DNA from 3 places in the Halomonas sp. YLGW01 genome. Region 3 is predicted to be linked to each of the others. Evidence: predicted binding sites of a transcription regulator. Region 3 holds the regulator's gene; each other region holds the start of a gene.
What was found. The regulator sigma-54, encoded in region 3, starts transcription at its own class of promoters, with help from an activator protein. The targets are predictions, from matches to a motif close to TGGCACNNNNNTTGCTNT.
Positions count from the first base shown of each region.

Region 1: a site for sigma-54 is predicted at 6,007-6,024, ahead of IEJ03_RS00425 (P-II family nitrogen regulator). Genes of this name have one in related genera too.
Region 2: a site for sigma-54 is predicted at 4,983-5,000, ahead of glnL (nitrogen regulation protein NR(II)). Genes of this name have one in related genera too.

Region 1 covers NZ_CP062005.1:88,677-96,483, forward strand. Annotated here, with positions in the region: gene IEJ03_RS00400 (methyl-accepting chemotaxis protein) at 1-1,656, shown strand, start outside; gene IEJ03_RS00405 (LysR family transcriptional regulator) at 1,681-2,607, opposite strand; gene IEJ03_RS00410 (ferredoxin--NADP reductase) at 2,778-3,554, shown strand; gene glnK (P-II family nitrogen regulator) at 3,748-4,086, opposite strand; gene IEJ03_RS00420 (ammonium transporter) at 4,252-5,502, opposite strand; gene IEJ03_RS00425 (P-II family nitrogen regulator) at 5,604-5,942, opposite strand; partial or broken gene IEJ03_RS15850 (accessory factor UbiK family protein) at 6,286-6,525, shown strand; partial or broken gene IEJ03_RS00435 (magnesium chelatase domain-containing protein) at 6,829-7,476, shown strand; gene IEJ03_RS00440 (hypothetical protein) at 7,775-7,807, shown strand, end outside.
Region 2 covers NZ_CP062005.1:3,239,456-3,247,262, forward strand. Annotated here, with positions in the region: gene IEJ03_RS14815 (aspartate aminotransferase family protein) at 1-499, shown strand, start outside; gene IEJ03_RS14820 (CoA-acylating methylmalonate-semialdehyde dehydrogenase) at 701-2,191, shown strand; gene glnG (nitrogen regulation protein NR(I)) at 2,423-3,832, opposite strand; gene glnL (nitrogen regulation protein NR(II)) at 3,885-4,949, opposite strand; gene IEJ03_RS14835 (DUF4124 domain-containing protein) at 5,284-5,802, opposite strand; gene glnA (glutamate--ammonia ligase) at 5,997-7,403, opposite strand.
Region 3 covers NZ_CP062005.1:1,058,521-1,066,327, forward strand. Annotated here, with positions in the region: gene pmbA (metalloprotease PmbA) at 1-553, shown strand, start outside; gene IEJ03_RS04915 (HPr family phosphocarrier protein) at 733-1,002, opposite strand; gene rapZ (RNase adapter RapZ) at 989-1,909, opposite strand; partial or broken gene ptsN (PTS IIA-like nitrogen regulatory protein PtsN) at 1,981-2,462, opposite strand; gene raiA (ribosome-associated translation inhibitor RaiA) at 2,467-2,775, opposite strand; gene IEJ03_RS04935 (RNA polymerase factor sigma-54) at 2,933-4,345, opposite strand; gene lptB (LPS export ABC transporter ATP-binding protein) at 4,553-5,278, opposite strand; gene lptA (lipopolysaccharide transport periplasmic protein LptA) at 5,287-5,814, opposite strand; gene lptC (LPS export ABC transporter periplasmic protein LptC) at 5,811-6,392, opposite strand; gene IEJ03_RS04955 (HAD hydrolase family protein) at 6,392-6,961, opposite strand; gene IEJ03_RS04960 (KpsF/GutQ family sugar-phosphate isomerase) at 6,971-7,807, opposite strand, start outside.

The DNA.
Region 1 (7,807 bases), 970 kb from region 3:
AGCGGGCGCTTCATGCCCTGGTGGTATCGCAACGGTGAGGGTGAGATCGAGGTGCTGCCGCTGGGCGATACCATGGAAAGCGAGACGCGAGATGATCAGGGGCTGCGTAACGGCGAGTACTATCTCTGCCCGCGGGAAACAGAGCGTACCTGCATCATCGATCCCCGCTATTACGACTATAACGGCCAGCGCCTGCTGGTGACCTCCTTCAATGCGCCGATCCTGGTCGATGGCGACTTCCGCGGCGTGGCGGGAGTCGACCTGGGCGTCGATTTCATCCAGGGCTGGCTCGAGAAGGCCAATGCCGACTTGTATGACGGCGCCGGTAGCATGGCACTGATGGCTTCTCGGGGGGTGATGGTCGGCTCCACTGGGCATCCCGGTAAGCTGGGGCAGTCAGCCGAGGCGGTGCTTGGTGACGCCCTGGCCGCGCAGCTGAATGCCGCTCAGCAAAGCGGGGTGCAATACGCCTATAACGTCGAGCGTGAGCGCTTCGAGCTGACCTGGCCCTTCACCATCGGCGGCAGCGAGGAGACCTGGGTGCTGTCGATTCGCCTGCCTGAACAGGTGGTGATGGCGGGGCTCATCGAGTTGCGCGGCCAGCTCGCCGAGAAGCGTCAGGCGGATCTGGTCGGCATGGCCCTGATGGGGCTGGTGATTGCCCTGCTGGGCTTGCTGGCGATCTGGATGGTCGGCGGCAGCATCGCCCGGCCGCTGCGCCAGCTCGCCGAGCGCATGGGCGACATCGCCTCCGGCGAGGGCGACCTGACCGCCCGCTTGCCGGTGCGGGGGCGCAACGAGGCCGCCGAACTCGCCACCCAGTTCAATGCTTTCGTCGCCAAGATGAACGACGTATTGCTCGACGTGCGCGACAGCAGCGAATCGGTGCGTATTGCCGCCACCGAGATCGCCGACGGCGGCCAGGATCTGTCCCGGCGCACCGAGAACGCCGCCTCGAGCCTGCAGCAGACCTCGGCCTCGATGGAAGAGATCACCAGCACCGTCGAGCACACCGCCGAGTCGTCTCGCCAGGCCAACGGCCTTAGCGAGTCCGCCTCCCAGGTCGCCCGTCGCGGCGGCGAGGCGGTCGGCCAGGTGGTCGATACCATGCAGGGCATCCGCGACTCCGCGGCCCAGATCAGCGAGATCGTTACGGTGATGGACGGCATCGCCTTCCAGACCAACCTCCTGGCGCTGAACGCCTCGGTGGAGGCGGCCCGGGCCGGTGAGCAGGGCCGCGGCTTCGCGGTGGTGGCCGGCGAGGTGCGCCAGCTGGCGAGTCGCTCGGCCTCCGCCGCCAAGCAGATCAAGGGCCTGATCGATACCTCGAGTGCGCGCACCGAGGAAGGCGCCGCCCAGGTGCGCGCCGCCGGCGAGACCATGGAGGAGATCGTTCAAAGCGTGACGCGAGTGACCGACGTGCTGGGCGAGATCACCGCCGCCACCGGCGAGCAGAGCGACGGTATCGGCCAGGTCAACGTCGCGGTCTCGGAACTCGACCGCATGACCCAGCAGAACGCCGCTCTGGTCGAGGAATCCACCACCGCCGCCGAGCAGCTGAAGGATCAGGCGGATCGTCTGGCCGAGGCGGTGGCCGGCTTCACCCTGCGCGAGAAAACCGAGCGGCCGGCCCTGGCCTCACCCGGACAGCGCTGATCGCGGCCCCCGGCGAGGCGCCGCTCATGGGGTGACGGGCAGGGGAATCTGGTCGCTGCGCTGGATGCCGGCGGTCATCTGCCGGCACAGCTTGAGGTATTCGCGCATGCCGGTGGTCAGGTACTTGTGGCGATGCCAGATGAAGGAGAACTGGCGGCGCAGGTCGAGCTCCGGGGTGGGAAGCGCCACCAGGCTGCCCCGGCGGAAGGCATCGCGCAACGCCAGGCGCGACACGCAGCCGATGCCGAGCCCGGACTCCACCGCTCGCTTGATGCCCTCGGTGTGCTCCAGCTCCAGCAGGATGTTGAAGCGGCCACGGCGATGGCGGGCGGCGTGCTCCAGGGTCAAGCGGGTCCCCGACCCCTGCTCGCGCATGATCCAGTCCTCGCGCAGCAGGCGATCCATGTCCAGCGCGCCGCTTCCCGCCAGGGGGTGATGAGGCGCACAGAACACCACCAGCTCATCCTCCACCCAGGGCTGCATCACCAGCGCCTCGTGCTGGCAGTCGCCCTCGATCAGTCCCAGGTCCAGCTCATGTTGCGCCACCCGTTCGATGATGCTCTGGGTGTTGCCCACCTGCAGACGCACCCGGCTGTCCGGGTGCGCCTTGAGGAAGTCGCTGACCAGCAGGGTGGCCAGGTAGTTGCCGATGGTCAGGGTGGCGCCGACGTCCAGCGAGCCGATGCCGTGCTGGCCGCGCAGCAATTCCTCGATCTCCTCGCCTCGGTCGAGTAGCGCTACCGCCTTGGGCAGTAGCTGGAAGCCCAGGGCGTTGAGCTTGAGGCGCTTGCCGACTCGGTCGAGCAGCTGGCAGTCGAACTGGCGCTCCAGCTCGGCAAGCGCGGTGCTGGCCGCCGACTGTGACAGTGAAAGCTCCCGGGCGGCCCGGGAGACGCTCTCGTGCTGGGCGACGGCGACGAAGACTTCGAGCTGGCGCAGGGTATAGCGCATGGTCACTCTCGGTAGCGGGGTATATCTACATTATAGATAAGTGTTATCCATACAAACCATTTAACAGATAGGTTGTCGGCTCTTAGAATTCAATCATCAAAATCTTCGGCGACGTTATTCGTCTTTGGAATATAAGACGATTCGCGTCTCGGGAATCTAAGGAGCCGGTCATGAGCAAGTTTGCCCTGGAAGAAGTCCTGAGCGTCCATCACTGGAACGACACCCTGTTCAGTTTCAAGACCACCCGCGAACGCAGCCTGCGCTTCAAGAACGGTCAGTTCGTGATGATCGGCCTCGAGGTCGAGGGCAAGCCGCTGATGCGCGCCTACTCCATCGCCAGCCCGAACTACGAGGATCACCTCGAGTTCTTCAGCATCAAGGTGCCCGACGGTCCCCTGACCTCGCGCCTGCAGCACCTCGAGGTCGGCGATCAGATCATGGTCAGCCGCAAGCCCACCGGCACCCTGGTCACCGATGACCTGCTGCCGGGCCGCAACCTCTACCTGCTGTCCACCGGCACCGGCCTCGCGCCCTTCATGAGCCTGATCCAGGACCCGGAGGTCTACGAGCGCTTCGAGAAGATCGTGCTTATCCACGGCGTGCGCACCGTCAGCGAACTTGCCTATGCCGACTTCATCACCAAGGACCTGCCGGCGCACGAATACCTGGGCGAGGAGATCGCCGAGAAGCTGGTCTACTACCCGACGGTGACCCGCGAGGCCTTCCACACCCAGGGTCGCCTGACCGATCATATCCGCAGCGGTAAGCTCGCCGAGGACACCGGCCTGCCGCCGCTGGACCCGAAGCAGGACCGCGCCATGATCTGCGGCAGCCCGGCGATGCTGGACGAATCCAGCGCCCTGCTCGACGACCTGGGCTTCAAGATCTCGCCGCGCCTGGGCGAGCCCGGCGACTACGTGATCGAGCGAGCCTTCGTCGAGAAGTAAGCCTGAGACGCTTGAAGAGCGCCGCTCAGCGGCGGGAAGGCGAAAGAAAACCCCGTGGCCTTGGCCACGGGGTTTTTCATGGGTAAGGGCAGCGTCAGGCTGATCGAGCTTCGAGCTTCGAGCTTCGAGCTTCGAGCTTCGAGCTTCGAGCTTCGAGCTTCGAGCTTCGAGCTTCGAGCTTCGAGCTTCGAGCTTAGACGGCGTCCTTGTCCTTCTCGCCGGTGCGGATACGAATCACCTGCTCCAGCGGCGAGACGAAGATCTTGCCATCGCCGATCTTGCCGGTGTTGGCCACCTGGGTGATGGAGTCGATCACCTGTTCGGCCATGGCATCGTCCACCGCTACCTCGAGCTTCACCTTGGGCAGGAAGTCGACCACATACTCGGCGCCGCGGTACAGCTCGGTGTGGCCCTTCTGACGGCCGAAGCCCTTGACCTCGGTGACGGTGATGCCCTGCACGCCAATCTCGGAAAGCGCTTCCCGGACGTCGTCGAGCTTGAACGGCTTGATGATGGCGGTCACCAGCTTCATGGTCATTCTCCTTGCATTCGGTGGTAGGGGCGCGGTGGCCGCCGGGGGCAGGCGACGCGACAGATCCCGCGAGCATGCCCTCAAGCATACACCGCACCGGGCGGGAATAAAAAAGGCCCCCGTTAGGGGGCCAGGGGAGCACGCCAGCTCACTCGGTGTGTCGCCTCACTTCTTGGCGACGTAGAACTCGGGGTAGGCTTCCAGGCCGCACTCGGCCAGGTCGACGCCTTCGTATTCTTCTTCTTCGCTGACTCGTACGCCCATGATGGCCTTGAGGATCAGCCACACCACCAGGCTGGCCAGGAAGACCCAGGCGAAGATGCCGATGATGCCGATGATCTGGGCGCCGAAGGAGGCCCCGTCGTTGGACAGCGGCACGGCCAGGACGCCCCAGATGCCGACCACACCGTGCACCGAGATGGCGCCGACCGGGTCATCGAGCTTGAGCTTGTCGAGGCTGACGATGGACAGCACCACGATCAGGCCACCGATGGCACCGATGAAGGCGGCACCCAGTGCGGAGGGCGACAGCGGGTCGGCGGTGATGGCGACGAGGCCGGCCAGGGCGCCGTTCAGGCACATGGTCAGGTCGGCCTTGCGGAACCACAGCTTGGCCAGGATCAGGGCGGCGATCACGCCGCCGGCCGCCGCGGCATTGGTGTTGACGAATACCTGAGCCACATTGTTGGCGGAAGAGGCATCGGACATCTTCAGCTCGGAGCCGCCGTTGAAGCCGAACCAGCCCATCCACAGGATGAAGGTACCGATGGTGGCCAGCGGCAGGTTGGCGCCCGGGATGGCGTAGATGGAGCCGTCCTTGCCGTACTTGCCCTTGCGCGGACCCAGCACCAGCACGCCAGCGAGTGCCGCGGCCGCACCGGCCATGTGCACGATGCCGGAACCGGCGTAGTCGGAGTAGCCGACCTCGGACAGCCAACCGCCGCCCCAGGTCCAGAAGCCGGATACCGGATAGATGAAGCCGGTCATGACCACCGCGAAGGCGAGGAAGGCCCACAGCTTCATGCGTTCGGCCACGGCGCCGGAGACGATGGACATGGCGGTCGCCACGAACACCACCTGGAAGAAGAAGTCGGAGCGCATGGAGTAATAGGGCGCGTCGTCACCGCCGCCGGTGATGGCGTCCAGGGTGTTCTCGCTGCCGATCAGGAAGCCCAGGTTCGGCAGGAAGCCGCCGGCACTGCTGGAATACATGATGTAGTAGCCGATCAGCAGGTACATGGTGCAGGCGATCGCGAACAGGGCGATGTTCTTGGTCAGGATCTCGGCGGTGTTCTTGGAACGGACAAGGCCCGCCTCGAGCATCGCGAAGCCGGCGGCCATCCACATCACCAGCACGCCGCAGATGAGGAAGTAGAAGGTATCGAGCGCGTAAGTCAGCTCTGAAAGTTCGATCATGGGTACTCTCCTGGGCCAGCGTTGCCTTTGTCGTTGTGACGCTGACGGTGGTACTCGCGTTATGGGGTTAAGTTGTTGCCAGGGCCCTGCGTCGGGTCACCTCAGACCGCGTCGGCGCCACGTTCGCCGGTGCGGATGCGGATCACGTCCTCCAGCGGGGTGACGAACAGCTTGCCGTCGCCGATCTTGCCGCTGTTGGCAGCGTTGCGAATGGCCTCGAGAACGCTTTCGAGCCGTGAGTCGTCGACGGCGATCTCGACCTTCACCTTGGGCAGGAAGTCGACCACGTACTCGGCGCCGCGGTAGAGCTCGGTGTGCCCCTTCTGGCGGCCGAAGCCCTTGACCTCGGTCACGGTGATGCCCTGAACGCCATTGTCGGCGAGGGCCTCGCGGACATCGTCGAGCTTGAAGGGCTTGATGATGGCAGTGATGAGTTTCATTCCGTGTCTCCCACTGAAAGGGGTTGTCGGTGGCGTGCTGGCTTGGGTGGTGCGTATCTCAGGGTTAGCGGGTAGCGTGCCAAGATAGAAAAAAAATCAATAAATCAGTCAATTGAGAGAGCGGCGAGCGGTGGCGGCGTCGAGGTGGCGCAGTCTGGCATCCGGGGGCGCACTAATATGGTGCCAATGCATCGCGGCGGTGCGCCGGGAGGGTGCGCGACCGGGGCGGCGCGGGAAGGAGGCGGGGTTGGACCGGTCGTGAGGGCCCGCATGGCATGCGTGATCGCGCGGCCTTGCGTATCCTGTATCCAGCCATCGATATTGACCGACAGGAGTGCGACCCATGGTGACGAACGATCGAATCAGCCGTCTGGCCCAGCAGCTCGGCGAGCGTCTGCAGGGCGCCTCCCATGCGCCGGAGGAGCTGCAGCGCGGCGTGCAGCAGGTGGTACGGGGCGCCTTCGAGCGCATGGAGCTGGTGACCCGCGAGGACTTCGACATCCTGATGGATGTGCTGCAGCGTACCCGCTCACGGGTCGAGGGACTGGAGAAGCAGGTCGCGGCGCTGGAGGCTGCCCTCGATCAGGGCGCCTCGACCACCAGCGAGTCTTCTCTGGCGGCCGAGCCGGCCCCGGCCGAGGCGTCGACAGCGCGGACAGAGCAGCCAGACACCGGCACCGCTGCCGCCAACGCCGGGCCTGAGGCAGAGGGTGAGGAAAGCGGCAAGGTAAGTGGTAAGGCAAGCGGCGAGGACCGCAAGGCGGGTGACGACAAGCCGACCTCGGGCCGGTCCTAGCGTTGGCGTCTTTCCGGGCGCGTCGGCGACAGGCCGGCGTGTCCTAGGCTAGTGTCTAGGAGACGACACTGAGCTACGCAAGGAACGCGTATGACACTGGCGATCATCTCGAGCCGGGCGAGCCTCGGCCTCGAGGCCCCGGAAGTGCTGGTCGAGGTCCACCTGGCCAATGGCCTGCCGGGCCTGACCCTGGTGGGCCTGCCGGAGACCGCGGTCAAGGAAAGCCGCGAACGGGTGCGCAGCGCCCTGATCAATTCCCAGCTCGAATTCCCCAACACCCGCCGCATCACCCTCAATCTGGCGCCCGCTGATCTGCCCAAGGAAGGCGGGCGCTTCGATCTGCCGATCGCGCTGGGCATCCTGGTGGCTTCCGGCCAGCTGCCCGCCGAGTCCTTGACCGATCTCGAGTGCCTCGGCGAGCTGGCGCTCGATGGTCGCCTGCGTCTGGTACCCGGCGTGCTGCCGGTGGCGCTCGCCACCCGTGCTCGGGGTCGCAAGCTGATCGTGCCGCGGGCCAACGCGGACGAGGCGGCGCTCGCCGGCGGGCTCGAGGTCCTGCCCGCCGATCATCTGCTCGAGGTGGTGGCGCATCTGGTCAAGCAGGCGCCACTGACGCCCCATCGCCTGGCCGCTCCCCTGCCACCGGCGGTGATCGGTGCCGATCTCGCCGAGGTGCGCGGCCAGCACCAGGCTCGCCGGGCGCTGGAGGTGGCCGCCGCCGGCGGGCACAACCTGTTAAAGTTGTGTCTTTAGAGACCCACAATATCTCAAAGTTAATAGCTTCGGCTAGGACTAGGGGCTCACCCTCTCCGTAGAGGTTTTGGTAACGGGTAAACCGATTGGCTAGGCTGCCCTCTCCTAGCAGACGACTATTATCCGAGATCGAGCTACAGCTACGTACCCGGCATTTCCCCTGCATCGGTCAAGGGAGTGTGAATGCTAACGACGACCATTGCCCGAGTATCGGGTGGTGGCTTAGGCAAATCTAATCTATGCTGCTGGTTAACTTAACAAGGAACTGTAAAGGAGAAGGGTAGTGCTCTATATAGGGGGTTTTGTTGCTGCGCTG
Region 2 (7,807 bases), 1.3 Mb from region 3:
CATGAACGTCGCCAAGCAGCTGACCAATGGCGCGGTGCCCATGGGCGCGGTCATCGTGCAGGGCGAGATCTACCAGACCTTCATGGAACAGGGTGGCCTCGACTACATGATGGAGCTGCCCCACGGCTACACCTACTCGGGACATCCGGTGGCCTGCGCCGCGGCCCTGGCGGCTCTGGACGTGCTCGAGAACGAGCGCCTGGTCGACCGGGTGCGGGAGATGGCGCCGGTGTTCGAGGAGGCCCTGCATTCTCTCAAGGGCACTCGCTACATCAGCGATATTCGCAACTACGGCCTCGCCGGCGCCCTGCAGATCGAGCCCTACCCCGGCGAGCCGGCCCGCCGGCCCTTCGAGATCGCCATGAAGTGCTGGGAGAAGGGCTTCTACGTCCGCTACGGCGGCGACACCATCCAGCTAGGCCTGCCCTTCATCGTCGAGCGCGAGGAGATCGACCGGCTGATCAACGCCCTGGGCGATGCCATCGGCGAGCTGGACTGACGCCGTGCCCCCTAACGCCCCTGCCCGGCAAGCGCAGCGGGCGCATTCGGGAGCAAGACGCCGCGAGGGCGCGGTGAACCCTTCCCTGGGCGCTACTTTTGCCATCCATGGCAAAGGACCCTCGCTCTGTCTTGCTTCCGATGGCCGTCATCGGGGGCTCACTGCATCGACACCCAATATCCACCTCTGGAGAGAAACCCCATGACCACGCTTGGCCATCTGATCAACGGCACCCGCGTCGACCGCGACGGACGCACCCAGGACATCTTCAATCCCTCCACCGGCGAGGTCGCCGGCCAGGTCAGCCTGGCCAGCAAGTCCACCGTCGAGGAGGCCATCGCCGCCGCCGAGGCGGCCCACCCGGCCTGGCGCGACACCCCGCCCGCCAAACGGGCGCGAGTCATGTACCGCTTCAAGGCACTGCTGGAGCAGCATGCCGACGAGATCTGCCGGTTGATCGGCCAGGAGCACGGCAAGATCGTCCACGACGCCCAGGGGGAGCTCGCCCGCGGCATCGAGAACGTCGAATACGCCTGCGGGGCGCCGGAACTGCTCAAGGGCGAATACAGCAAGAACACCGGCCCCGGCATCGACTCCTGGAGCGAGTTCCAGCCGCTGGGTGTGGTCGCCGGCATCACGCCCTTCAACTTCCCGGCCATGGTGCCGCTATGGATGTATCCCATGGCCATCGCCACCGGCAATACCTTCGTGCTCAAGCCCTCGGAACGCGATCCCAGCTCGGCACTCTTCATCGCCGAGCTGGCCCTGGAGGCGGGCCTGCCCACCGGCGTGCTGAACGTGGTCAACGGCGACAAGGAAGCCGTCGACACCCTGCTCGACGACGACCGGGTCAAGGCCGTGAGCTTCGTCGGCTCCACGCCGATCGCCGAGTATATCTACAGCCGCGCCAGCGCCAACGGCAAGCGCTGCCAGGCGCTGGGCGGCGCCAAGAACCATGCCATCGTGATGCCCGATGCCGACATGGACAACGTGGTCAGCTCGCTGACCGGGGCCGCCTTCGGCTCGTCGGGCGAGCGCTGCATGGCGTTGTCCGTGGCTGTGGCCGTGGGCGACGCGGCCGCCGACGCCCTGATCGCCAAGATGCAGGAGGCGATGAAGACCCTGAAGGTCGGCCCCTTCCATGCCGCCGAGAACGACTTCGGCCCGGTGATCACCCGCGCCCATCAGGAGAAGGTCTGTGGCTATATCGACGGGGCCGAGCGCGAGGGCGCGGAGCTGGTGGTCGACGGACGCGGGGTGACGGTACCGGGCCATGAGAACGGCTTCTATGTCGGCGGCACCCTGATCGACCGGGTGACTCCCGAGATGACCTGCTACCTCGAAGAGATCTTCGGGCCGGTGCTGCTGGTGGTGCGGGTCGACTCCATGGACGCCGCCATGCGCCTGATCGACGATCACGAGTACGGCAATGGCACCTGCCTCTATACCCGTGACGGCGAGGCGGCCCGCTACTTCAGCGACCGCATCCAGGTCGGCATGGTGGGCATCAACGTACCGCTGCCGGTGCCGGTGTCCTACCACAGCTTCGGCGGCTGGAAGCGTTCACTGTTCGGCGACCTCGCCGCCTACGGTCCGGACGCCGTGCGCTTCTACACCAAGCGCAAGACCGTCACCCAGCGCTGGCCATCGGCCGGCATCCGCGAGGGTGCCCAGTTCTCCTTTCCGTCATGAATCCAGAACCGTAAGTCGTGAGCCGTGAGCCGCGACCGGCCATGAGCCCTTAACGACAACGCCGACCCCGGGTAACCGGGGTCGGCGTTGTGGCATCGGGCCGGCGACAGCCCTCCGTCGCCCGGCCGCACCGACAGCGACGTCCTCAATCGTCGGTCAATGCCGGCAGTAGGGCCTTCAGCTTGCCGGGGGGTATGACAAGCAGGTGTTGCGCCTCCAGCCGAGCCCTTCTCAGTCGTCGGCCAGCGCCGGCAGCAGCACCTTCAATTTTCGGGTCAGAGTGTTGCGACCCCAACCCAGCAATTCCGCGGCCTCACCCTTGCGCCCGCCGGTGTGCTTGAGCGCCGTCTCGATGAGGATGCGCTCGAAGTCCGGCACGGCCTCCTCGAGCAGATGCGTCTGGCCGCCGGCCAGCGCCCGGTCGGCCCAGTCGCGGAAGGCGCTGCGCCAATCGCCGGCGGCCGTCTCGGTGCCCTCGGTGGAGCGCAGCTCCGGCGGCAGGTCGTCGATCAGCACCTCGCGCCCGGAGGCCATCACGGTCAGCCAGCGGCAGGTGTTCTCGAGCTGGCGCACGTTGCCGGGCCAGGGCAGACGGGTGAGGTGCGCCTCGGCCTCCGGGGTCAGCACCTTGGTCTCGGTGGCCAGCTCCTTGGCCGCCTCGGCCAGGAAGTGCTGGGTGAGGCGCGGGATGTCCTCCCGGCGCTCGGCCAGGGTCGGCAGGTGCACGCGGATCACGTTGAGGCGATGGAACAGGTCCTCGCGGAAGCGACCGTCGCTGACCAGGGTCTCGAGGTTCTGGTGGGTGGCGGCGATGATGCGCACGTCGGCCTTGACCGATACATGGCCCCCGACCCGATAGAACTCGCCGTCGGCCAGCACCCGCAAGAGGCGGGTCTGGGTATCCGGCGGCATGTCGCCGATCTCGTCGAGGAACAGGGTGCCCCCGTCGGCCTGCTCGAAGCGTCCGCGACGCTGGGCGGCGGCGCCGGTGAAGGCGCCCTTCTCGTGGCCGAACAGCTCGGACTCCATCAGGTCCTTGGGTATCGCGGCCATGTTCAGGGCGATGAAGGGCTGTCCGGCCCGGGGGCTGTGCTGATGAAGGGCCTGGGCGACCCGCTCCTTGCCGGTACCGGATTCGCCGTTGATCAGCACGGTGATATGCGAGTGGGAGAGCCGGCCGATGGCGCGAAACACCTCCTGCATGGCCGGCGCCTCGCCGATGATCTCGGCGCTCAGCCCGACCGGTGCCTCGGCCGGGCGCTGACGCTCCCGGGCATGGGCCACGGCGCGACGCACCAGGGCCAGGGCCTCGTCGACGTCGAAGGGCTTCGGCAGGTATTCGAAGGCGCCGCCCTGGTAGGAGGCCACGGCGCTGTCGAGATCCGAATGAGCGGTCATCACGATCACCGGCATGTTCGGATGGCGCTCGCGGACCCTGGCCATCAGCTCGAGGCCATCGAGCCCCGGCATGCGGATGTCGGTGACCAGCACGTCGGGGGGCGAGGCCTCCAGACTGGCCAGCGCCGCATCGGCGCGTTCGAAGCTTTCGACCGCCAGGTCCGGCTGCGCCAGGGAGCGCTCCAGTACCCAACGGATGGCACGGTCGTCGTCGACGATAACGATACGCGCGGGGTCGGTCATGATGCCTCCAGCAGGGTCGGGGCGTGAGCAGTGATAAGAACGGTAGAAACCCTCATGGCCGGTCCTCCGAACGGGAAGACGAGGCATCCAGCGGCACCAGCAACCGGAATTCGGTGGCGCCCGGCTCGCTGTCGCACTCGATCAGCCCCTGATGCTTGTGCAGGATGGACTGGGCGATGGACAGCCCCAGGCCACTGCCCTCGGCGCGGCCGGAGACCATCGGGAAGAACAGGGTCTCGCGCAGCGACTCGGGGACTCCCGGGCCGTTGTCGATGATCGCCACCTCGCAGACCAGCCGATGGCGCTCGGAGCCGAGGGTGAACTGGCGCCGGGCGCGGGTGCGCAGGGTCAGGCGCGGGGCCTCGGTGCCGGCCTCGCCCATGGCCTCGACGGCGTTGCGGGCGATGTTGAGCACCGCCTGGATCATCCGCGCCTCGTCCCCCACAAGCTCCGGCAGGCTGGGGTCGTAGTCGCGCACCAGCTGCACGTCCGGGTGTTCGGCGACGATCAGGGAGCGCACCCGCTCGAGCACCTTGTGAATGTTGAACAGCGCATCATGAACCGGCTGGTTGGGACCGAGCATGCGATCGACCAGATCGCGCAGGCGGTCCGCCTCCTCGACGATGATGCGGGTGAACTCCGCAAGCGACGGGTCCGGCAGATCGCGCTCCAGCAGCTGGGCGGCCCCTCGGATGCCCCCCAGGGGATTCTTGATCTCGTGCGCCAGTCCGCGGGTCAGGGTCTTGATGGTCTGCTGGCGGGCAATCAGCGCCTCCTCCCGGGAGATGCGCATCAGGCGGTCGCGGGGCTCGATCTCGAGCAGCAGCTCCTGCTGCGACAGCGGCGTGACCGTGAAGTCGGCGGTGACCACCTCACCGCTGCCGGTGGTCAGCACCGCCTCCCGCTGGGTGAAGGGATGCAGCTCATCGCGGGCCTTGCACAGCACCTCGGCGATGGCGCCGTCGATGCCCTCCAGCGGTTCGAGACAGGTGCCGTGAACCCGCTTGAGGCTGACGGCCAGCAGCGCCTCGGCGGCGGGATTCATCCAGCGCACCCGAAGACCACCATCCAGCAGCAGGACGGCGGCACTCAGGTGCTCCAGCAGACGTTGATACATGGTGCCCTTCACTCGGTCAGCATTTCCTATTGCTCTGCAAGAAGCGCGCCAGCCTTGCCGAGGCGGTCACGCCGGCCCTGGCAGACCATGGCGACCGCACATGTGCACCATATTAGTGCAGAACGAGTCCTGGTGTCGCCTCACTGCACGCCTCACGACGCCGCGAGGGTCGGCGCCTGTCATCGAACCGGCGGCATCGAATCGGCGCGAGCACGAGCCCCGGGGTCTCAGCCATCCGTCTCGTGAACGAGGACCATCACGATCACCCAGCGCCACGCCCATCGGGCAGGAGGCACCGGGTGACCGGGGGGAGCTGACTGGAGTCCGAGGGGCGTTACTGGGGATTGCGAGGCAGGTTGACGCTGGCGCGCTGCACGAAGAGGGTGACCGGCTCACTACGATGGCGCACGCGGCCATCGGCATCCAGCAGCTCTGCGACCAACTGGTGCTCGCCTCGGTCCAGATTGGTGAGCATGAAGGCGTCGGAGTGCAGGGCCGACTGACTGAGCCGACCATCGAGGAGCAGGCGCACCCGATGATCCTCCCGCAGGGCCGGCTCGATGGCGACCTCGACCTGGACATTGCCGGCATAGCCCGTCGGCAGGGTCTGCTCGTCGCCGGGAGACGCAATGCGGAAGGTGGAATAGGGCAGGAAGGGTGGCGACGGCGTAGCCGCCTTGGCGGTGTCGCGACCGGTGAACGTTGAGGAGGCGCGCGGCGCAGGCACCACGGTCAGCGGCGCCAGCTCGACCGCCTCCCCCTGCTGCGGGCGGTCGGAGTAGCTGACGTTGCCCTGCTCATCGACGTGGCGATACACCGTGGCGGCCTGCACCGACGGCATTAACACGGCCATCAACAGGACTCCCGCCGTCCTTCTAGCTCCTCGCATCGCTTGCTCTCCCTGGCTGCTGGCTATGCCGCCCACCGGCGGTGTCCGCTGCTGACTACCTCGAGTGTAACCAAAAAGGGGACCGCGTGAGCGGTCCCCTTGAGCCGATTGGCCAACGCTTGCCGACAGGGCCGGCAGGCGTCGATCAGCAGCTGTCGTTAGCAGCTGTAGTACATGTCGAACTCGATCGGATGCGTGGTCATGCGCAGACGCTCGACGTCCTCTTCCTTGAGTTCGATGTAGGCATCGATCATGTCATCGGTGAAGACGCCACCCTCGGTCAGGAAGCCGCGATCGGCGTCCAGCGCCGCCAGCGCCTGGTCCAGGCTCTCGGCGACGGTCGGGATGGCCTTGCCCTCTTCCGGCGGCAGGTCATAGAGGTTCTTGTCCATGGCATCGCCCGGATGGATCTTGTTCTTGATGCCATCGATACCGGCCATCAGCATCGCCGCGAAGCACAGGTACGGGTTGGCGGTCGGGTCCGGGAAGCGGGCCTCGACACGCTTGCCCTTCGGGCTGGCGGTGTAGGGGATACGGATGGAGGCGGAGCGGTTGCGAGCCGAATAGGCCAGCATCACCGGCGCCTCGAAGCCCGGCACCAGACGCTTGTAGGAGTTGGTGGAGGCGTTGGTGAAGGCGTTCAGCGCACGGGCGTGCTTGATGATGCCGCCGATGTAGTAGAGCGCCATTTCGGACAGGCCCGCGTACTCGTCGCCGGCGAACTGGTTGACGCCGTCCTTCCAGAAGGACTGGTGGACGTGCATGCCGGAGCCGTTGTCACCGACCAGCGGCTTGGGCATGAAGGTGGCCGTCTTGCCATAGGCGTGCGCCACGTTGTGGATCACGTACTTCATGGACTGCACTTCGTCGGCCTTCTTGACCAGGGTGTTGAACTTGACCCCGATCTCGTTCTGGCCGGCGTTGGAGACCTCGTGGTGATGCACCTCGACGCTCTGGCCGATGGCTTCCAGGGTGTTGCACATGGCGCCGCGCATGTCGTGGAAGCTGTCCACCGGCGGAACCGGGAAGTAGCCGCCCTTGACCCGCGGACGGTGGCCCAGGTTGCCGCCTTCGACGGCACTGTCGGTGGCCCAGGCACCTTCCTCGGAAGTGATCTTGTACATCGCGCCCTGGATGTCGGACTTCCAGTGCACCTCGTCGAAGATGAAGAACTCAGGCTCCGGGCCGAAGAAGGCGGTGTCGCCAAGGCCAGTGGACTGCAGGTAGGCCTCGGCGCGCTTGGCGATGGAGCGCGGATCACGCTCGTAGCCCTGCATGGTGGCCGGCTCGATGATGTCGCAGCGCAGTACCAGGGTAGCGTCTTCGGTGAACGGGTCCAGGTAGGCGCTGCCGTCTTCCGGACGCAGGATCATGTCGGACTCGTTGATGCCCTTCCAGCCAGAGATGGAGGAACCGTCGAACATCTGACCGTTGTCGAAGAACTCCTCATCCACGGAGCTGGCCGGAATGGTGACATGCTGCTCCTTGCCGATGGTATCGGTGAAGCGCAGGTCAACCCACTTGATGTCGTGTTCTTCGATCAGTGCGAGGGTCTTATCAGACATGGTGTCCTCCAGAGGATGAGCGATGGCTCTTGTGATTGGCGTGTGTGTCCGGCGAGGTCCTTCGAGCTGCGTTTCGCCTCGGCGGCGAAATGAAACGCCTCGTTTGTACCATGCCAGAGGCGAGAGGCCCATGGCCGCCGATACAGGACATGAATCGCGTCATGTCACTGCGTCATGTCACTTGGGGAGAATAATGCAGGGGACGTGCCAAAATGGCGCACCACGCCACAGAAAAATCAACAACCAATTGATAAAAAAGAGTTTTTCAAGTGCATCGCAAAGAGGCAGCGGTTAAAGCCCGGCGATTTCGGCGCCTGGCAGGGATCGTTCACTCCGGCTTGTGCACCAAAATAGAACAGAGCAAACCATTAATGCACCATGATAGATCGCCGCCGGCACCGCCC
Region 3 (7,807 bases):
TGCCCTGTATCGCGAGGCCTCCTTCCTCTGTGACCGCTTGGGGGATCGCCTCTTTCCCGACTGGTTCAGCCTCTTCGAGCGGCCCCGTGAGCGTGGCGCCATGGCCAGCAGCCCCTTCGACAACGATGGCGTCTATACCCGCGATAACGTCTTCATCGACCAGGGCCAGCTCGCCAGTTATCTGCTCTCGGCCTACAGCGCCCGGCGGCTGGGCATGACCACCACCGGCAATGCCGGCGGGGCACGCAACCTGCGCTTGGAGGCGCCCCTCGAGAGCCGTGAGGCGCTGCTTGCGAAGATGGATCGAGGGGTGCTGGTCACCGAGCTGATGGGGCAAGGCGTCAACGGGGTGACCGGTGACTACTCCCGCGGAGCGGCCGGCTTCTGGGTCGAGAACGGTCGCATCCAGTACCCGGTCGAGGAGTTCACCATCGCCGGCAGCCTGCCGAAGATGTTTGCGGGGCTGGTCGGTGTCGGCGACGATATCGATACCCGGGGCAGCGTGCACAGCGGCAGCTGGTTGATCGACGAGATGACCATCGCCGGCGGCTGACCACTCGGCGCCGGGTCGCCTCCTGCATGGCGCTCGGCATCGCATGGCGGCCGGCATCGGGCGGCAGGCGGCGAAGTCACCACCCTTGCGCTCCACCCATAAAAGAGCCACCCCGAGGGGTGGCTCTTTTGCTGCGAGATGATCAGGAGGGCGCCAGCGCCATGGAGGCGGGCGAACGCTCAGCCATCCTCGTCGAAGCGCGCCTCGATCAGGGCCACCAGGGCGGCCAGCGCGGCCTCGGCCTCGTCGCCCTCGGCCCGTATCTCCAGCTCGCTGCCGTAGGGGGCGGCGAGCATCAGCAGCGCCATGACGTTGGCGGCGTCGGCCTCTCGGCCCTGGTGGCTGACGATGACGCGGGCCTGGTAGGCCTGACAGCATTGCACCAGCTTGGTGGCGGCGCGGGCATGCAGGCCCCGCTTATTGATGAGGGTGAGTTCACGTCTTGGCATGGCCATCAGCGTCCCTGCTGTCCATTTGAGCCTGGGGCACGGCGGTATGGATGCCGAGCTCCCGGTGGCGGAGACGCACGCCGGGGTGGTGTTCGGCGAAGTGGTTGGCCAGTCGCTCGGCCAGGTAGACCGAGCGATGCTGGCCGCCGGTGCAGCCGATGGCCACCGTCATGTAACTGCGGTGGCTGGCCTGGTAGGCCGGCAGCCAGCGGGTCAGCCAGTCGATGATGTCACCGGCCAGGCGTTCGACGTCCTCGTAGCTTTCGAGAAACTCGATAATTTCCCGGTCGCGGCCGGTGGATTGACGCAGCCGAGGATCCCAGTAAGGGTTGGGGAGGCAGCGGGCATCGAAGACGGTGTCGGCATCCAGCGGTACGCCGCCCTTGAAGCCGAAGGACTCGAAGGTCAGGGTCATCTGCCGATCGCGATGCTGGGCCACCTGCTCGGCGATGCGGCCGCGCAGGTCGTGGACCGACAGACGGGAGGTGTCGATGACCAGGTCGGCGAGATCCAGGATCTCGGCGAGGGCGGCTTCCTCGCTGTCGATGGCCTCGGCGAGGGTCATCTGGCTGTCCCGCGTCAGCGGGTGGCGACGGCGAGTGGCCGAGTAGCGCTCGAGCAGGATCTTCGAGTCGGCGGTCAGGTAGACCACCTGACACTGGATGCCGCGCGCCTGTAGGTCGGAGAGCAGCGTCGGGAAGCGCTCCAGGGCATGGGGCAGGTTGCGGGCATCGATGCTCACGGCGCTGGAGGCGCGCCGACTGGCGTCGCGTTGCAGCTCGTCGACCAGGGAATCCAGCAGCATGGCGGGCAGGTTGTCGATCGCGTAGTAGCCCAGGTCTTCCAGCGCCTGGAGGGCGATCGACTTGCCGGAGCCGGAGCGGCCGCTGATGATCACGAGCTGCATGAGGGTCTCCTGCTTACCGGGTCAGTGGGCGAGGGGCATCGTTGCGGTGATGGCGTGGCGCCGATTGGGGGTCAGGCGGAGCGGCCATCACTGGCGTGGCGGCGAATCGCCTCCAGCAGGATGTCATAGAGCTGGCGCTGCGTCTCGCTGTTGCGCAGCCGCTGGCGTGTCTCGGGGTCGTTCATGACCGCCGCGACCTGGCCGAGCAGGGCGAGGTGGGCGTCATCGGCTTCTTCCGGGACCAGCAACACGAAGACCAGATCGACGGGCTCGCCGTCGATGGCATCGAAGTCGACGGGCTCGCTGAGCTTGAGGAAGCCGGCCAGGGGAGACTTGCAGTGCGGGTTGCGCGCATGCGGGATGGCGACGCCGTGACCGATGCCGGTGCTGCCTAGCCGCTCGCGGCCGATCAGGCGACTGAAGACCTCCTGGCTATCGAGGCTGGGCGTGTTCTGGGCGATGAAGGTGCTGAAGAACTCCAGCACCCGCTTCTTGCTTCCCCCGGGCACACCGAACAGGGCGCGCTCGGGGGCAGGATGGATTCCAACGTCATGATGTCAGCGAGCGCCTGCGCCTTGGGCGCGCGCCTGGGCTTTTTCCTTGTGTTTGACAAGCTGACGGTCGAGCTTGTCGGCGAGGGCGTCGATCGCGGCGTACATGTCGACGTCTTCCGCTTCGGCATGCAGTTCGGCACCGGCGGCATGCAGGGTGCAGGAGGCCTGCTGGCGCTCTTTCTCGACGGAAAGGGTGGCCTGAACCGTGGTGATGTTGTCGTAATGACGCTCCAGGCGGGCGAGCTTCTCGTTCACATAGTCACGCAATGCGTCGGTCAGTTCGACGTGATGGCCGGTGATGTTGACTTGCATGGCACGCTCCTTATCCTGCGGTTGGCCAATCGATTGTAACCCTTTTTAGCGCCCTGCATACCCCTTCGCTTGGCGCTTTTCCAACGCAGCTACTTTCGGTGATTTTTCCACGCTTAGTCAATGGGTTATGCCTTGAAAACAGGCATTTCACACGACATCAGGAGAGTCGCTTGCGCTCGCTGGACGGCGGGATGCCCATCGCTTCGCGATACTTGGCCACGGTTCGTCTGGCGACCTGGATACCGCTTTCGGCCAGTAGGTCGACCAGTTTGCTGTCGGAGAGAGGCTTGCGCGGCGGCTCGCTGCCGATCAGCTTCTTCAGGCGAGCCCGAATGGCGGTGCTGGAGTGGGCGTCGCCACTGTCACCGCCGACCTGGCTCGAGAAGAAGTATTTCAGCTCGAAGACGCCCCGTGGCGTATGAATGAACTTCTGGGTAGTGACCCGCGAGATGGTCGACTCGTGCATCTCGACCTTGGTGGCGATGTCGGCGAGGATCAGCGGTTTCATGGCCTCCTCGCCCCGCTCGAGGAAGTCGATCTGGCGGGCCATGATCTCGCGCCCCACCCGCAGCAGGGTGTCATTGCGGCTCGACAGGCTCTTGATCAGCCAGCGTGCCTCCTGCAGGTGCTGCTTCATGAAGGTGTTGTCGTCGCTCTTGTCGGCCCGGCGGATCAGGGCGGCATAATCCGGCTGGATGCGCATCCGCGGCAGCGCCTCCGAATTGAGCTCGATGCGCCAGCCTTCCTGGGTGTGGCGGGCGATCAGGTCGGGAATCACGTAGTCACTGCCCGTGCTGTCGAAGGCCTGGCCCGGGCGAGGGTCCAGCGTCCGAATGAGCGCAATCACCTGGTCGAGCTGGGCGTCGTCCAGCCGCAGCCGGCGCTTGAGCAGCTTGCGATCATCGCCGGCGAGGGCCTCCAGAAACTGGCGCACCAGGCGCTTGGCCTGGGGCAGCAGGGGTAGGTCCGGCGGCAGGGCGCCCAGCTGCAGCAGCAGGCATTCACGCAGATCGCGCGCAAAGACGCCGGTCGGTTCGAACTGCTGCACGCGCAGCAGCACCCGCTCGACGTCGCCGGTCTTGAGGCCGTCGAGGCCCTGGGCACGCAGGCCCTGAGTCAGGTCGTCGAGGCCTCCCTCGAGATAGCCGCTGGGAGTGACCGCGTCGATCAGGCTCTCGGCAATCTGGCGCTCGGTATCGCTGACATCGGCCATGGCCAGTTGCCAGGCGAGGTGATCGTGCAGGCTTACGCCGATGGCGTTGCGGTCGAGGTCGGGGCCTTCCGCGCTGCCGCTCGGCGCCGCCATGTCCTGGTAGGTGTCGGACCAGTCGCTGTCTGTCGACAGCTCGCTGGGGATCTCGGTGGACCAGTCGTCCTCGCGGGGTTCGGCGACGTCCTGCTCGCCGTAAGCCTCGTCGAGTTCCAGCATCGGATTGGTTTCCAGTGCCTGCTGGATCTCCTGGCGCAGGTCCAGGGTCGAGAGCTGCAACAGCGCGATGGCCTGCTGAAGCTGGGGCGTCATGGTCAGCTGGGTGCCGACGCGGAGTTGCAACGAGGGTTTCATGACCATGGCAAGGCGCGTGTCAGGCAGAAATGGAATGACTAACTTAGCCGTTGACCGGAGGCCGTGCAAGCCGTTGGTGATGATTTATTAGCAATAAGCGTGCCATGCGCAACTTTCGTGCCGCTCAGGGGGTAGCGCCTGCTCGCTGCGGGGTTGGGAGCGAGGGAGCGGGGTAGGGAGGCGACCAAGGCCTCCCGAGTCGCCGGGTCGAGGCTAGAGCCGGAAATCCTCGCCGAGATAGACGTCTCGGACCTTCTGATTGGCGAGGATGGCCTCGGCATTGCCTGCGGCGATGATCTCGCCGTCGCCGACGATATAGGCGCTGTCACAGATGTCCAGGGTCTCGCGCACGTTGTGGTCGGTGATTAGCACGCCGATGCCCCGGTCGCGCAGGGCGCGGATGATCGACTTGATGTCGGAGACCGAGATCGGGTCGACGCCGGCGAAGGGTTCGTCCAGCAGGATGAAGGCCGGTTCGGTGGCCAGGGCTCTGGCGATTTCGACCCGACGCCGCTCGCCGCCCGACAAGCTCATGCCGGTATTGTCGCGAATATGGGTGATGTGGAACTCGTTCAGGAGCTCCTCCAGGCGTGCTCGGCGGCCGTCGCGGTCCAGGTCCCGGCGGGTCTCCAGGATGGCCATGATGTTGTCGGTGACCGACAGTTTGCGAAAGATCGAGGCTTCCTGGGGCAGATAGCCGATGCCGGCCAGGGCGCGCTCGTGCATGGCGGCCCGGGACAGGTCCCGGTCGTCGATATGGACCGTGCCGGCATCGGCGCGTACCAGGCCGACGATCATGTAGAAGGAGGTGGTCTTGCCGGCACCGTTGGGGCCCAGCAGGCCGACGATCTGGCCCTGGTCGATGGACAGGCTAATGTCCTTGACCACGCGACGTCGCTTGTAGCTCTTGGCCAGATGCTGAACGCTGAGGGTCTTCATGGGGAGCCTTATTGCTGGGGAGTCAGGGTCATGCGCACGCGCTGGCGTGTCTCGCCATCGTTGTCGACGCCGCTGTCGGCTTCGACCAGGCGGCGATCCAGGTAGTAGTCGACCCTGGCGCCGCTGAATCTGTCCCGGCCACGGTGAAGTTCCGCCTGGTCGATCAGCTCCACCCGCCGCTCGAGGGTATGGTAGACGATGGTGCGTCCCCAGCCCTTGACGAGGGGCGCCTCGGGGCTCGGCTGCTGTTCGATGTAGGCTCGCTCGCCGGTGGCGCGTACGCGGGAGACCTCGCCCTGATCGGTGCGGGAGATGGTGACGCGCTGGCCGGTCAGCTGCATGCTGCCCTGGCGCATGTCGACGTCGCCGCTGTAGACGGCGGTGCCGGCCTGGTCGTCGAGCTCGAGGCGATCGGCGACGATCTCGATGGGGGCGCTGGCATCGCCGTCGAGGGCCATGGCCGGCAGCGTGATCAGGCTCAGCAGGGCGGGCAGCAGCAGGCCAAGAGCCCGGCGGGTAAGGTCGCGTCGCGTCATGGGGCTTGCTCCTCGGGGGGGTGAAAACCGCGTACGTTGCCGGTCAGCTGCAGCCGGTCGTCGTCGAACCAGACATCCAGCCTGTCGCCGCGCACGCGCTGCGAGGACTGAGTGATGCGCGCCTCGCTGTCGCTCCAGGCATGATTGGTGTCGGTGTCGATGTTCAGGGTCTCGGTGTTCAGTTGCCAGCCCTCGCCGGGGGATTCCAGGTGGGCCGCACCGCTCAGCACCAGCGGGTTGCCGCCGGGGCCGAGGGTGCCTTGTCGGCCGCTGGCCCGCCACAGTTCCCCGTCGTCATCGAGCAGGCGCGTCCGGGGCGTGTCGGCGCGGGTCGTGTCGTCGTGAGGGGTGTGAACCAGGCGCGGTGTCTCCAGGCGCTGATGCGGGCGCCCCTGGGCATCGAAGCGGGTCAGGGTCACGCCCTCGAGGTAGAAGTCGGGCTCACCGGCGCTGTCGGTAGGCACCGGCCCCGGCGCGCGCACGTCACGCTGCTCGACGAGCGTCAGCACGGCACCCAGGGCGACCAGCAGCAGGGCTAGCCAGACGCGGGGCGAGGGGCGGGGCAGGCGCAGTGCCATCAGGGCCGACCGCGATCCGTGGCATCTAGGCTGTATCGGTCCATCACCGCGGCCCAATGGCCCTGGCTCTCCAGCAGGGTGTCGCAGATATCGCGCACGGCCCCGTGGCCGCCGCTGCGTTCGGTGACCCAGTCGGCCTCGCGACGCATGTAGGGCGGCGCGTTGGGTACGGTGATGCCGAGGCCGGCCGCTTGGATGGCGGCCAGATCCTGAAGGTCATCGCCACAGTAGGCGGCCTGCTCAAGCTCGAGACCGAGGCTTTGGGTCAGTTCGCGCAGGGCGGTGAGCTTGTCGTCCCGGTGCTGGAAGACGTGCTCGATCCCCAGGGCGGCGGCGCGCTGGGTGACCATCGGCGATTCGCGGCCGGTGATCAGGGCGACCTCGACGCCGGCCTGGCGCAGCAGCTTGATGCCATGGCCGTCCTGGGTGTGAAAGGCCTTGATCTCGATGCCGTCGGCCTGGAAATAGAGGCGGCCGTCGGTGAGAACGCCGTCCACGTCCAGGGCCAGCAGCCTGACTTTTCGTGCGCGATCGGCAAGCGTCGGGGCGAGCGGTGAATCGGGTGACATGACAACTCCTTAGATGACGCCGCTTCTCAGCAGGTCGTGCATGTGCAGGGCGCCGACCGGGCGGCTTTCTCCGTCGACCACGGCCAGCGCGCTGATGCGGCTCTCTTCCATGATACGCACCGCTTCGGCCGCAAGCACGTCGGCCTGGGTGCGCTTGCCGGGAGAGGTCATGACCTCTTCGACGCGCAGGGCGTGCAGATCGCTATGCTGGTCGAGGGTGCGGCGCAGGTCGCCGTCGGTGTAGACACCGGCGAGGCGACCGTCCGGGGCGATCACGCAGGTGAAGCCGAGTCCCTGGCGCGTGATCTCGATCAAGGCGTCGCGCAGCGGGCTGCCCAACGGCACCTGTGGCAGGCGGTCGCCCTGATGCATCAGGTCGCCCACGGTAAGCAGCAGTCGTCGTCCCAGGCTACCGCCGGGATGCGAGAGGGCGAAGTCCTCGGCGGTGAAGCCGCGGGCCTCGAGCAGTGCCACCGCCAGGGCATCGCCCAGCACCAGGGCGGCGGTGGTGGAGGCGGTCGGTGCCAGGTCCAGTGGGCAGGCCTCACGTTCGACGCCGGCATCGAGGTGGGCCTCGGCGTGGCGGGCCAGCGTCGAATCGGGGCGGCCGGTCATGCTGATCAGCGGCACATCCATGCGCTTGAGCAGCGGCAGCAGGGCGGTCACCTCGGCAGTCTCGCCGGAGTTGGACAGTGCCAGCACCACGTCGCCGGGCGTGATCATGCCCAGATCGCCATGGCTGGCCTCGCCTGGGTGGACGAAGAAGGCCGGGGTGCCGGTGCTGGCGAGCGTCGCTGCGATCTTGCCGCCGACATGGCCGGACTTGCCCATGCCGGTGACCACCAC